Priestia megaterium: one gene and its partner. The protein of the gene in region 2 interacts with the protein of the main gene of each other region in a pairwise test. Links are inferred from orthologs where the notes say so. Each region holds a gene or a part of one and is shown on either strand. Other genes may lie near its edges.

The links.
Region 1: the proteins of CEQ83_RS11755 (region 2) and CEQ83_RS24400 interact in binary tests that used the Bacillus subtilis proteins (3 or more experiments, as listed by UniProt). The link is inferred for Priestia megaterium from one-to-one orthologs.

What each region holds. Positions count from the first base shown.
Region 1 is NZ_CP023317.1:4,746,355-4,751,119, reverse strand. Bases 1-3,638 are described here. They hold CEQ83_RS24400 (efflux RND transporter permease subunit), read left to right. Parts: upstream 1-327; coding sequence 328-3,438; downstream 3,439-3,638. Other genes in these bases: CEQ83_RS27290 (hypothetical protein), read left to right, coding at 3,475-3,612; CEQ83_RS24405 (TetR/AcrR family transcriptional regulator), read right to left, coding at 1-59. Also shown: CEQ83_RS24395 (YozQ family protein), read right to left, coding at 3,646-3,819; CEQ83_RS24390 (ABC transporter substrate-binding protein), read right to left, coding at 3,929-4,765. UniProt on the Bacillus subtilis protein: Required for self-resistance to surfactin, an antimicrobial lipopeptide surfactant produced by B.subtilis. Also required for swarming motility.
Region 2 is NZ_CP023317.1:2,343,127-2,349,719, reverse strand. Bases 1,615-4,881 are described here. They hold CEQ83_RS11755 (MMPL family transporter), read right to left. Parts: upstream 4,482-4,881; coding sequence 1,815-4,481; downstream 1,615-1,814. Other genes in these bases: CEQ83_RS11750 (MarR family winged helix-turn-helix transcriptional regulator), read right to left, coding at 4,478-4,881. Outside these bases: CEQ83_RS11765 (SRPBCC family protein), read right to left, coding at 1-4; CEQ83_RS11760 (STAS domain-containing protein), read right to left, coding at 193-1,212; CEQ83_RS27055 (hypothetical protein), read right to left, coding at 1,413-1,577; more of CEQ83_RS11750, read right to left, coding at 4,882-4,939; CEQ83_RS11745 (MFS transporter), read left to right, coding at 5,195-6,403; CEQ83_RS11740 (amino acid permease), read right to left, coding at 6,470-6,593.

The DNA of each region.
Region 1 (4,765 bases), 2.4 Mb from region 2 along the record:
CCTTTTTTTGCAAAAAGCTTAATCGAAGCTTCAATTATTCTTTTTTCTTTTTCTTTCAAGTATTCTACCTCCTTTATTGAACAATTTGACCATTCATTTCGTTAGATAATAGTATCATACACTAAAAAAGATAAAGGTATATATCAAAGTTAAGAACGGGAGTCAGTTCCTCTAAAAAAGATTTATCGTAAATATGTCTTTATTATGAACATATTAGGAGAGAGACTGCTTAGGGTTGACACTGACCGGTTAGTCATTTATATTTTAAGTTGTTGTGACCAATCAGTCAATTTTATTAGTATACATATATTTGAAGGAGGATATGCATTGGGGAAGTTTATTAAATTTTCATTGAAAAATAAATTTGCAGTATGGCTGTTAACACTCTTTGTCATTATTGCAGGGCTGTATTCAGGATTTAATATGAAGCTAGAGACCATTCCTGATATATCAACGCCTGTTGTAACAGTCAGTGCAACTTATCCGGGCGCCACTCCGGAACAAGTGGCAGACAAGGTGAGTAAGCCAATTGAACAAAAGCTTCAGGGACTGAGCGGCGTTGACACAGTTAGCTCGTCTTCTTATGAAAATATGGCTACCATTCAAGTTGAATATGGCTTTAGTAAAAATATGGAGAAGGCAGAAGACGAAGTCAGACGAGCTCTTTCAAACGTGGATCTGCCAGATGATGTAGAGGAACCAAATGTTTCAAGACAAAGCATCAGTGATTTTCCGATTATTTCATTAAGTGTTTCAGATGATAAAAAATCATTAGAAGACTTAACGAAGTATGTAAAAAATACCGTTGTTCCACAAGTTGAAAAAGTGCAAGGCATTTCTTCGGTCAGCGTGTCAGGAGAACAAGTTGAAGAAGCAGAACTTGTATTCAAACAAGACAAGCTCAAGCAGCTGGGACTCGATGAAGATACGGTGAAAAAGCTGATCCAAGCATCCGATGCAAAAGTGCCGGCTGGTACGTATACGATGGATGGATCTCAAAAATCTGTTGTGGTAGACGGAAAGATGACAACAGAAAAAGATTTGGAAAACTTAGAGATTCCAGCTGTGCCTAGTCAAGGAGCTGCTCAAGGTCAGCAACAAGGAATGAGCCAGCAGCAAACACAAAAAGCCGTGCAGCAGGCGCCGTCCGCAGCTTCGATTCCAACTGTGAAATTAAAAGAAATTGCGGATGTTAAAGTGACGGGGAAAGCAGAATCCATTTCTCGCACGAACGGAAAACCTTCAATTGCTGTACAAGTTGTCAAAGCGAAGGATGCGAACACAGTAAATGTTGTAAATGATATTAAAGAAAAAATGAATAGCCTAGAAAAGAAAAATAAAGACCTTCACGTTGACAATATTTTTGATCAAGGTAAACCGATTGAAGATTCTGTTCATACGATGCTAAATAAAGCTATTATCGGTGCGGTCTTTGCGGTTATTATTATTCTTTTATTTTTACGTGATATTCGTTCAACGATTATTGCCGTTATTTCAATTCCGCTTTCGCTATTAATCGCCATTTTGGCGCTCAAATCAATGGATATCTCTTTAAATATTATGACGCTTGGAGCGATGACTGTAGCCATCGGAAGGGTTGTAGATGATTCCATTGTCGTTATTGAAAATATTTACCGCCGCATGGCTTATCAGGAAGAAAAGCTTACAGGAAAAGATTTAATTGTCGCGGCGACGAAAGAAATGTTTGTTCCGATTTTTTCTTCTACAGTCGTAACCGTGGCCGTATTCTTACCGTTAGGTCTCGTAGAAGGACCGGTAGGAGAGCTATTCTTACCGTTTGCGTTAACGGTTGTTTTTGCACTGTTAGCATCACTGCTAGTAGCGGTAACACTCGTGCCAATGCTTGCTCATTCGTTATTTAAAACAAATGTAAAAGTCAAAGAAGAAAAGCCAAGCAAACTAGCGCACGGATATAAGCGAATTTTGAACTGGACGCTAAACCATAAGCTTATTTCCTTTGGGTTAGCCGTACTACTGTTAGTAGGAAGTTTATTTTTAGTTCCTTCTATTGGGGTTAGCTTTTTATCATCCGATCAAGAAAAAACGCTGACGCTTACGTATACACCGAAAGCCGGACAGTCTCAAAGCGACGTGGAAAAAGCAGCGAATCGCGCAGAAGCGTACTTGATGAAGCGAGATGGTGTCAAAACGGTTCAGTATTCGTTCGGTGAAGGTAACTCTTTTAATCCGGGAAGCAAAAATAACGTTTTAACATTTGTGCAATATGACGAGGATACACAAAACTTTGATAAAGAGCAGGATAAAGTATTAAAAGCTCTGAATAAACAAGCGAATCAAGGTGAATGGGGCTCCATGAATACGGCGTCTAGCGGCAGCAATAATTCATTAAACGTCCTTATTTACGGAGATAGCTTAGACGAAATCAAACCTTATGCTGATAAAGTTCAGCGCGTTTTAGAAAAGCATAAAGAACTGAAAAATGTCGATTCTACGCTTTCAAATACGTTTGATGAATATACGCTAGTACCGAACCAAAAGAAAGCCGCTGAACTCGGCTTGTCTGCTAGTCAAATCGGAATGCAAATTTCCAACCTTGGACAGCGTGAAGTATTAACAACTATCCAAAAAGACGGAAATGAAATTAACGTATACCTTCCAAAAGAAAAAGAGGATTTCTCTACTTTTGCCGAACTTTCAAGCACAAAAGTGACCTCTCAAACTGGACAGGAAGTTACATTAAATGAAGTTGTCGATATTAAAAAAGGTAAAACGTCGAATACGGTAACGCGCCGTGATAATAAAATTTATGCAGAGGTAAGTGCCGATATTAAGAGTGACGATGTAGGCGGTGTTTCTTCTAACGTCCAAAAAGAAGTGAAGAAAATTGATTTGCCAAGTGATATGGACATTAACTTTGGCGGAGCATCAGAGCAAATTAATGACTCATTTAGTCAATTAGGAATTGCCATGCTCGCAGCCATTGGTATCGTGTACTTCGTACTTGTACTGACATTTGGTGGAGGTTTAGCGCCATTTGCTATCTTATTCTCACTTCCATTTACACTTATTGGTGCGCTAGTGGCGCTTTTAATCTCTGGGGAAACGATTAGTATTTCTTCGATGATTGGAGCTCTTATGTTGATTGGAATTGTGGTAACCAATGCGATTGTTCTGATTGACCGCGTGATTCATAAAGAGCAAGAGGGTCTTTCAACGCGTGAAGCTTTACTAGAAGCTGGAATGACACGTCTTCGCCCGATCTTAATGACAGCTATTGCAACGATTGGTGCACTGCTTCCATTAGCTTTTGGATTTGAAGGTGGAGGCCTTATCTCAAAAGGGCTAGGGGTTACCGTGATTGGAGGACTAACAAGTTCTACGCTGCTTACGCTCATTATCGTTCCAATTGTCTATGAGTTTTTTATGAAGTTTAAGCGCAAAAAAGTAAAAGAGTAGAAGCAAGACAAATTTCCGCTTTTGAGGTGAATAGCGATGAAGTCAATTGATAAACTAATGAAACAGCTGATTCAACAAGGAATTAAAGCAAAGAAAGTGACGATTGATAAATCAAAGCGCCAGCAGTGGATGTCCATGTCATTGCCTAAAACGGCATGGCAGCATTCAAAATAAAAAAGAGCTGACTTAGAGTCAGCTCTTTTTTTATTAACGATCTGTATCTTCAAATGATCCTTCTTGATAGGCGTCGCTTACTTGCTCATGTGTTTCTGCTAGACCTTGCGAGAGTGCATCTTGTCGGTTATAATCTTCTGTTTCGAACTGGCGGTCAGCCATTTCATTTGTATCTGGCTGCTTTTTAGGCTGTTTTTTTGAATTCATTTTCACCACTCCTATTTAATAAAGTGAGACCACGGTTAGTGTGCGATGAAAGGAAATACATTATACATGAAAGAAAGAGCTTCGATTCGTCGAAGCTCTTTCTTTCATATTATTGTTGTTTTTTATCTAAGAAGATTTTTTCAATATCATCAAGGACGATATTAGCTGCTAACACACCGCCTGCTGTATTCCAAGTAGCATCATCTACTTTATGAACATGATTTTCTTGAGCCACTTTTAGCTTTTTAAAGAGAGGATCGTTTATCCATTCTTTTTCAAGCTTTGTTGCTTCACCGTCTCCCGTTTCATAAGAGAAGTAAAATAGCTGATCGCCGTCCATTGCCGGAATGCGTTCTTTTGTTGCATTCATTTCAGCAAAATCATCCTTGTCTTGAGACTCAGGGCGAGCAAATCCAAGCTGATCTAAAATAACACCTGAGAATGAATCTTTATGATAGATACGAACGTCTCCAGCTGTAAAGCGTACAACTGAGATTTTTTGTTTTAACTGATCTCCAAGGCGTTTCTTTAAATCTGCTACGCGATTGTCATAGTCAGCTAATACTTCTTTACCTTTTTCTTCTTTGTTTACAGCTTTTGCATATAGCTTAAAGTTTGATTTCCAATCTCCGCGCAGCTCCTCAGAGAATACAGTCGGAGCAATTTGACTAAGCTGATCGTATACTTTTTCTTGTCGCATTTTATTTCCGATAATCAAGTCAGGCTTTAAAGCAGCGATTGCTTCTAAGCTTGGCTCGCTTTCTGTACCCACACTTTTAACGCCTTTCATCTGACCTTTAATATGGTCATACCACGGATTTCCTAACCATGATTGAACAGCGCCCACAGGCTTTACACCCATTGCAAGAAGAGCTTCAGTACCTTCGTTTGTTAAAACAACCACTCGTTTAGGCGTTCCTTTAATATCGGTTTTATCCATTGCGTG
Region 2 (6,593 bases):
TCATCGTTGTCTTCATTCTCCTTTTCCAAATATAACACCAAAAGGTGTTATATAAAAATAATATAACACCTTTTGGTTTCGTGTCAATTCTTCTTTTAAAAAATGAAATCCTTCAATACATTTCCGTTCTTCGATAAAGAGATTTGTTATGATGTTGAATGAGTGCATTTTGTTATATTTAAAATATATCTTTTAAACGATGCTTCGTCCGCTTTGTGCCAATGCATAATGAATGCCGTGCTGCAGTGTTTGAAAACAATCATATTTTGATAAATCAATATGAGTCTCTGATATAACTAAGCCTAAGTCAGCAGAAATTCCTACTAAAATGGTTTTTGTACCAATCAGGGACGCTGCTGCACCTAATTTTTCGATAAGACTTGCCGTATATTCAGTAAGTTCTTTATCCAATCCGGTTAAATCCAGCACAAGATAATTAGCCTGATGTTTTGGGAGGTTATTTAATGTATTGACAATCAAATCTTCCGTTCGATCCTCGTCGTATTTGCCAATCAAAGGAACGACGACTATGCCTTCCAAAACGGGAATAATAGGAGAAGACAGCTTTTTAATAAGATCTTTTAACTCTGCTGTTTTTTCCGCTACAATGTTTTGCAAATGTTCTATTTTCTGCGCTTCTTTTCTTCTCGCTAATTGATGAATATTTTGAGTGATATCAATGTTGGAAGGGAAGTATTCTACTGTGGTGCATTCATGCCCTTCTATTTGATGTTGAATCACCTTGTACCAAATATTTGTTCCGAATAGTCCTGTAAAAATCCCTGCATAATGGGCCGGAAGAAAATTTCCTCCCATTGTTTTCTTTTGCGCCACGTTAATTTTATGTTCCCAACTGTCTTTTAATTCAGCAGATAGAGTTTTACTTTCAGGATTTAAATATTTGATAGTTGTTTTTCCCCATCCAGCCGAAGCGTATGTATTTGTAATTAACTCAGCCGCTTCAAAAACCGTTACGCCCTTCATGTTTTGAAAGTACTCTCCTACTACTAATCCTTGTCGAAAACCAGTAGTTTCCAGTACTACCGAAGCTGCCTCTTCTCCAGATATTTCTTCGATTGTGTCAAACAATGTTTTCATCGCCGAAGAAATCCAAAAAAGAATCGCATCTTCTCCTTCAAAGCTAAATTTTCCTTTTTCTAAATCCCAAGCAAAACTAAGACCACCTATATCAATATTCTTTTTTTCACCCATGCCGGAATCTCCTTTTTATATAATCTCTCTACTATAGTGGTTTTTACGTAAAAGTGAGTATGAATTACCTTGGATGCTGCTTTTTTTAATCTTATCATTATTAGCTCTAAAGGAACAATTCTTTTCAATCTACTGAGCTTGTAATAGTGGTGAAATAAAAAAAGCTTCTATTTTATGAAGAAGCTTTTCGGCTGAATTATTTAGTTTTCCTCATTCCCCTGACAGCTCGGACATTCATAAACGTGAACAAAATAAAGCCCAACATGGTGAAAACGTTTTCCTAAGCAGTCTGGACATGTGCCTGCTTCACGCATTTGTTCGCGTCGTTTTTCTCGCTGATTAGCTAAAAGATTTACAAATTTCATTAAAAAGACCTCCGCATGTTTTTGACTATAGGTTTTCCTAGTAGGAAGCCTTTTATTCGACCCGGTATATTTATCACAGCGCCTGCTTGAGTTTACTTTTAATCATGCTCAAGTTTTCTAATAGCACAAAAAAAAGGATAGATAAAGCAGTCTCATGACGCTCATCTATCCTTCATTTTTACTCTATCTAATGCTTAACGTTATATCTGATTGTTGATAAAATCCAGCATATATAAGTTATTCTTCTACTTTGTATTTTTCTTTTTTTCGAAGAAACGGCCACCAGTTTCCTTCTCCAAGCGTCACGACAATCGCTGGCATAAGAAGCGGAAGAATAACAAGACCATAAAGTAAAAGACCGATGATAACAACTGTTGCTACATGAACAAGCGTTAATACACCTGATGGCATCATAGCCCCAAACGTTCCGGCTAGGATAATAGCGGCAGTAATAATAACCGACCCCATCTTACTCATAGACGTAACCATGCCTTCTGCTACGCCGCTTTTCACTTCTTCGTTAAAACGGTCTAACAAGAAAATAGAATAGTCAATTCCAAGAGCAACTAAAATAACAAAACTAAAGAATGGCACGGCCCAGCTGATTCCGTCATTCCCCATTATATCCACGAATAGAAGCTCTGAGATTCCCATTGCTGTATAATACGTAAGCAACAGTGAAGCAATCATGTATACAGGCATGATCATTGAACGGAATAAAATGGTCAAAACAATAAACAATCCAATCATCATAATAACCATTGTGCGTGAAAGATCCGTTGTAGATAAATCTTTTAAATCCGCATTTGAGCTCGATACCCCTCCGTACACAATTTCTGTATGCTCAAACGGCGTATCAACGACTTCGCTTGCCACCGCTTTTTCAATATTTTTTACGGTTGAAATGGCTTCTTCAGAATATGGATTTTGATCGAGCACTACGCTGAGCTTAACTCCTTTTCCATCTGCAAAAGAATAGTTGTCGATGGATTGTTTAAACCCTTTATCTTTCATCACTTCTGCTGGAAGATAAATACCCGTATCTCTAACTGTTGAGCTGTCACTCATGTTATCAAGCATACCTGTTGCTTTTGTTAAGCCATCTGAGATTTTCGTTAGCCCATCATTTGCACTATCAACACCTTCTGCTAATTGATTGATACTGTCTGATAGGGTTCCGACTTGGCCTTGCTGAGCTGAAAGATTCTCATTTGCTTGTTGAAGACCGGTTTGAATGGTAGTAAGCTGTTTGCTGATTGCTGCAAGCTGAGGAACCGCTTGCTGCACATTTCCTGTTGTAGAGAGCTGAGTGCTGACAAGCTGCAGCTGTTGATTAACTTGAGCTAATCCGTCTGCGGCAGGTGCAAGTGACCCGCCAGATTCTTTAGAAGCAGAACCCGTTTGGTCGGCTATTTGATTTAGCCCTTTTTCAATATCACTTAATCCTTTTTGTACATCTCCGATTCCTTTAACAGCATCTTTGATTCCGTCTGATACAGAGCCCAGCTGTGAATTAACATATAAATCATCAATCTTTTCTCCCGTAGGCTGTGTGATCGTCATAACAGAATCCACGTGATCCACTTTTTCAATTGCTTTGCTTATATTTCCTAAATACGGAATAACATCCGCCTTTGTTAACTCTTTATCTCCTTTAATAATAACATTGACAGGAAATGCTTTTCCTTCTCCCAGTGCGTCACTGATAGCATTTAGTCCTTTTATAGATTTATAATCACTGCTTATTTCAGCAGTAGAATCAAACGATACTTTTGAGTCATACGTTACAATAAAAGGCACGGTAATAATCGCTGTAATGACTAAAAATACGAACGGTCGCGCTACTGCCTTTCTTCCTAAAAACCCCCACAGCTTATTATCGCTATGAGAAGCCACTTTTTTAGACGGCCAAAATAATTTTTCTCCAAGCGTAACCATAAAAAGTGGCAGCAAGGTAAATAAAATCACTAGCAGCACACCAACTCCCACTGCTACGCCAACGGCCGATTGGAAAATAGCAAACTTGGCAAATCCGATGGCTGCAAAACCAATAAATACGGCAATTCCGCTGATGAATAACGTTCTTCCTGCTGTACGGTAAGCCGTGATCGTGGCTTCTACTTTATCATGTCCGTTAGCCAATTCTTCACGGAAACGGTTAAGTAAAAGAATGCAGTAATCCGTACCTATTCCAAACAAAATAGCTACTAAGAACGTTTGCGTGAACGTTGAGATTGGAAAATCGACATTTTTAACTAAAATACCTAGTAACGATTGACTGATTAAGTATGTGATTCCCACAATTAAAATAGGAATAAACGGCGTCACGACTGAACGGAAAACGAGTAGAAGCAAACCTAAAATCAAGAAGATAGTAATAAACTCGGTTTTCTTTAACCCTTCTTCTGAACTGTGTGCAAAATCCTGATTAATAAGAGATGCACCTGTTACATATGCCGTAACGTCTTTTGGCACGCTGTCATAAATCTGATTCGCTATTTTTTCAACTTTTTCATCCGATCCACTGACAGTAACCGGAACTAAAACGGTTTTTTTGTCTTTAGACATTAATTGGTTACGAACATCTTGATCATCTGTTAAAGGCGTTGTAACATCTTTTACACCTTTAATTTTCTCTGTCTTATCAATGATTTTCTGTATCTGTTTCTCACTATCTTTATCTAATGCGTTATCTAGCTTGATCACCATGCTGATGGTGTTACTGTCTTCCCCGGCATTTTTGAGAATTTGGCTGGCCCTAGATGAAACGGCATCATCAGGAAGCTGAGACTGCCCTTTTTCACTTGCGAGCTTTGTTAAATTGGGTGCCGTTAGCATCAATATGACCGTTAAAGCTAAAATAAAGGCCGCAATCACCCATTTAAATTTCACAATAAATTTCATTTTTTGCTTTCCCCTTTTATAGTTAACTTTTCTTTTGCCATTGTAAGAATTTCAATAAATGTATCTATTTTTTCTTCTTCTACATCATCAAACAAATTCTCAATGATACTAAAACACGCGGCATTTCCGTCATGTATTACCTTTTCTCCTTCAGCCGTAATCTTAATAAGCTTAGAACGTTTATCGCTCTCTAGTTCATTAGTGTCCCACTCCACAAGCCCTTTTTCGAGCAGTTTTTTAATTCGATTCGAAATGGCACTTTTATGAACACCTTGCAAGACAGCGAGACTGCCAGGTGAAGATGGACCTTTAATCATTAAACTATTTAACAAATCAAACTGCTGCCTTGAGACATGTTCGAAGAGGTTATGGCTCAGCTCTCTGTGAATGACTTCTGTTCCTACAAACAGCACTTCTTCAAAAAGTTCTACAGCTTGATATAACTTGCTTTTCGTCACTTCTTTCCCTCCTTTGCTCATTTAGTTTATAGGTATAAACTATTCAACTTTAAAAATAGTTTATAGGACTAAACTTTATTCTGTCAATAAATTTATGTCTGACTGTCTTCATATATGATAAAGATAAACGGAATCCCAAAAGATACCGCTTACATCAGCTTTTTTGGTTGTCAAAGCTCAATCACTTAAGTATTATTAGTAATTGACTTCTTTTCAAGGAGATATAAATTTTATACACAGAAAGGGTGATCACACATGAATACAATGCATGCTAATGAGCAGGTCAGTAAGAAAGATTCCTTTCCAATTGCTCTTATCTCGTTGACTCTTGGAGCTTTTGCTATTGGAATGACGGAATTCGTTATTATGGGGATACTGCCTAACGTTGCAGAAGACCTTCATGTTAGCATTTCGACTGCTGGTCAGCTAATTACGGGCTATGCTTTAGGAGTAGCGATTGGCGCGCCAATTTTAACCATTTTTACTCATCGACTTCCTCAAAAGCTTCTGCTTTGTTTACTCATGCTTTTATTTATTCTCGGAAATGCGATTGCTATTATTGCACCTAACTATGGAATTTTGATGGGAGCTCGTTTAGTTACGGCGTTATGTCACGGTACTTTCTTTGGAGTAGGCGCTGTTATTGCTTCACGGCTCGTACAACCGCATAAGCGAGCAAGTGCTGTTGCAACGATGATGGCAGGTTTAACCATTGCAAATATTATCGGCGTTCCTGTAGGAACATTTATTGGCCAACACTTAGGTTGGAGAGCTTCGTTTGGGGCTATTACCATTATGGGAATCATTGCATTTATCGGTATTATTCTGTTTATCCCAAAGCTTGGTCAAGAAAAATTAACGGGTCTAAAACAGCAGTTTGCTGCTTTTAGCCAACCAAAACTTCTTGTGATGCTTCTTTTAAGTGCAATAGGGTGCGGTAGTTTATTTACTGTATTTACGTACATTACACCGCTTCTTGAAGACGTTACGGGAGTAAGTGAACACAGCGTTACGTGGATACTTGTATTGTACGGATGCGGCGTTACGCTTGGAAATGTTGTTGGAGGAAAGCTTGCAGATTGGAAGTTAATGCCTTCGGTTGTAGGTATATTTGCTTTTCTTTGTATTGTGCTGACTATTTTTACGTTTACTGTCAAAAGCCCAACAGCCGCGATTATCACGCTGTTTTTCTGGGGAGCAGCAGCATTTGCTGTAATGCCTGGTATTCAAGTGAAAATTATGAACTTAGCACAGGAAGCACCTGCTTTAGCTTCTACTTCGAATCACTCATTTGCTAACTTAGGAAATGCTTTTGGCGCCTTTTTCGGAGGCGTAATTATTAACCATATGGGACTTACTTCACTTCCTTGGGTTGGCGCCATTTTTGTAGGAACGGCTTTTGTTATTAGCACTTGTCTGTTTATTGTGGAAACACGCAAAAAACATAGTGAACAATCGTCCTAACTGTCTAACAACTGAACAAAAAGCAAAAAAAGAGCCTTTCTTGGATGAAAGGCTCTTTTTCTGCTTCTAACTCGCTTTTTTCATTTCTTTACTTGTTAATCGACTGTGTTTACGAGAATAACCTATATACACAAATATACCAAGCACAATCCATATGCTAAAATATAGCCATGTTGTTTTAGGAAGATTA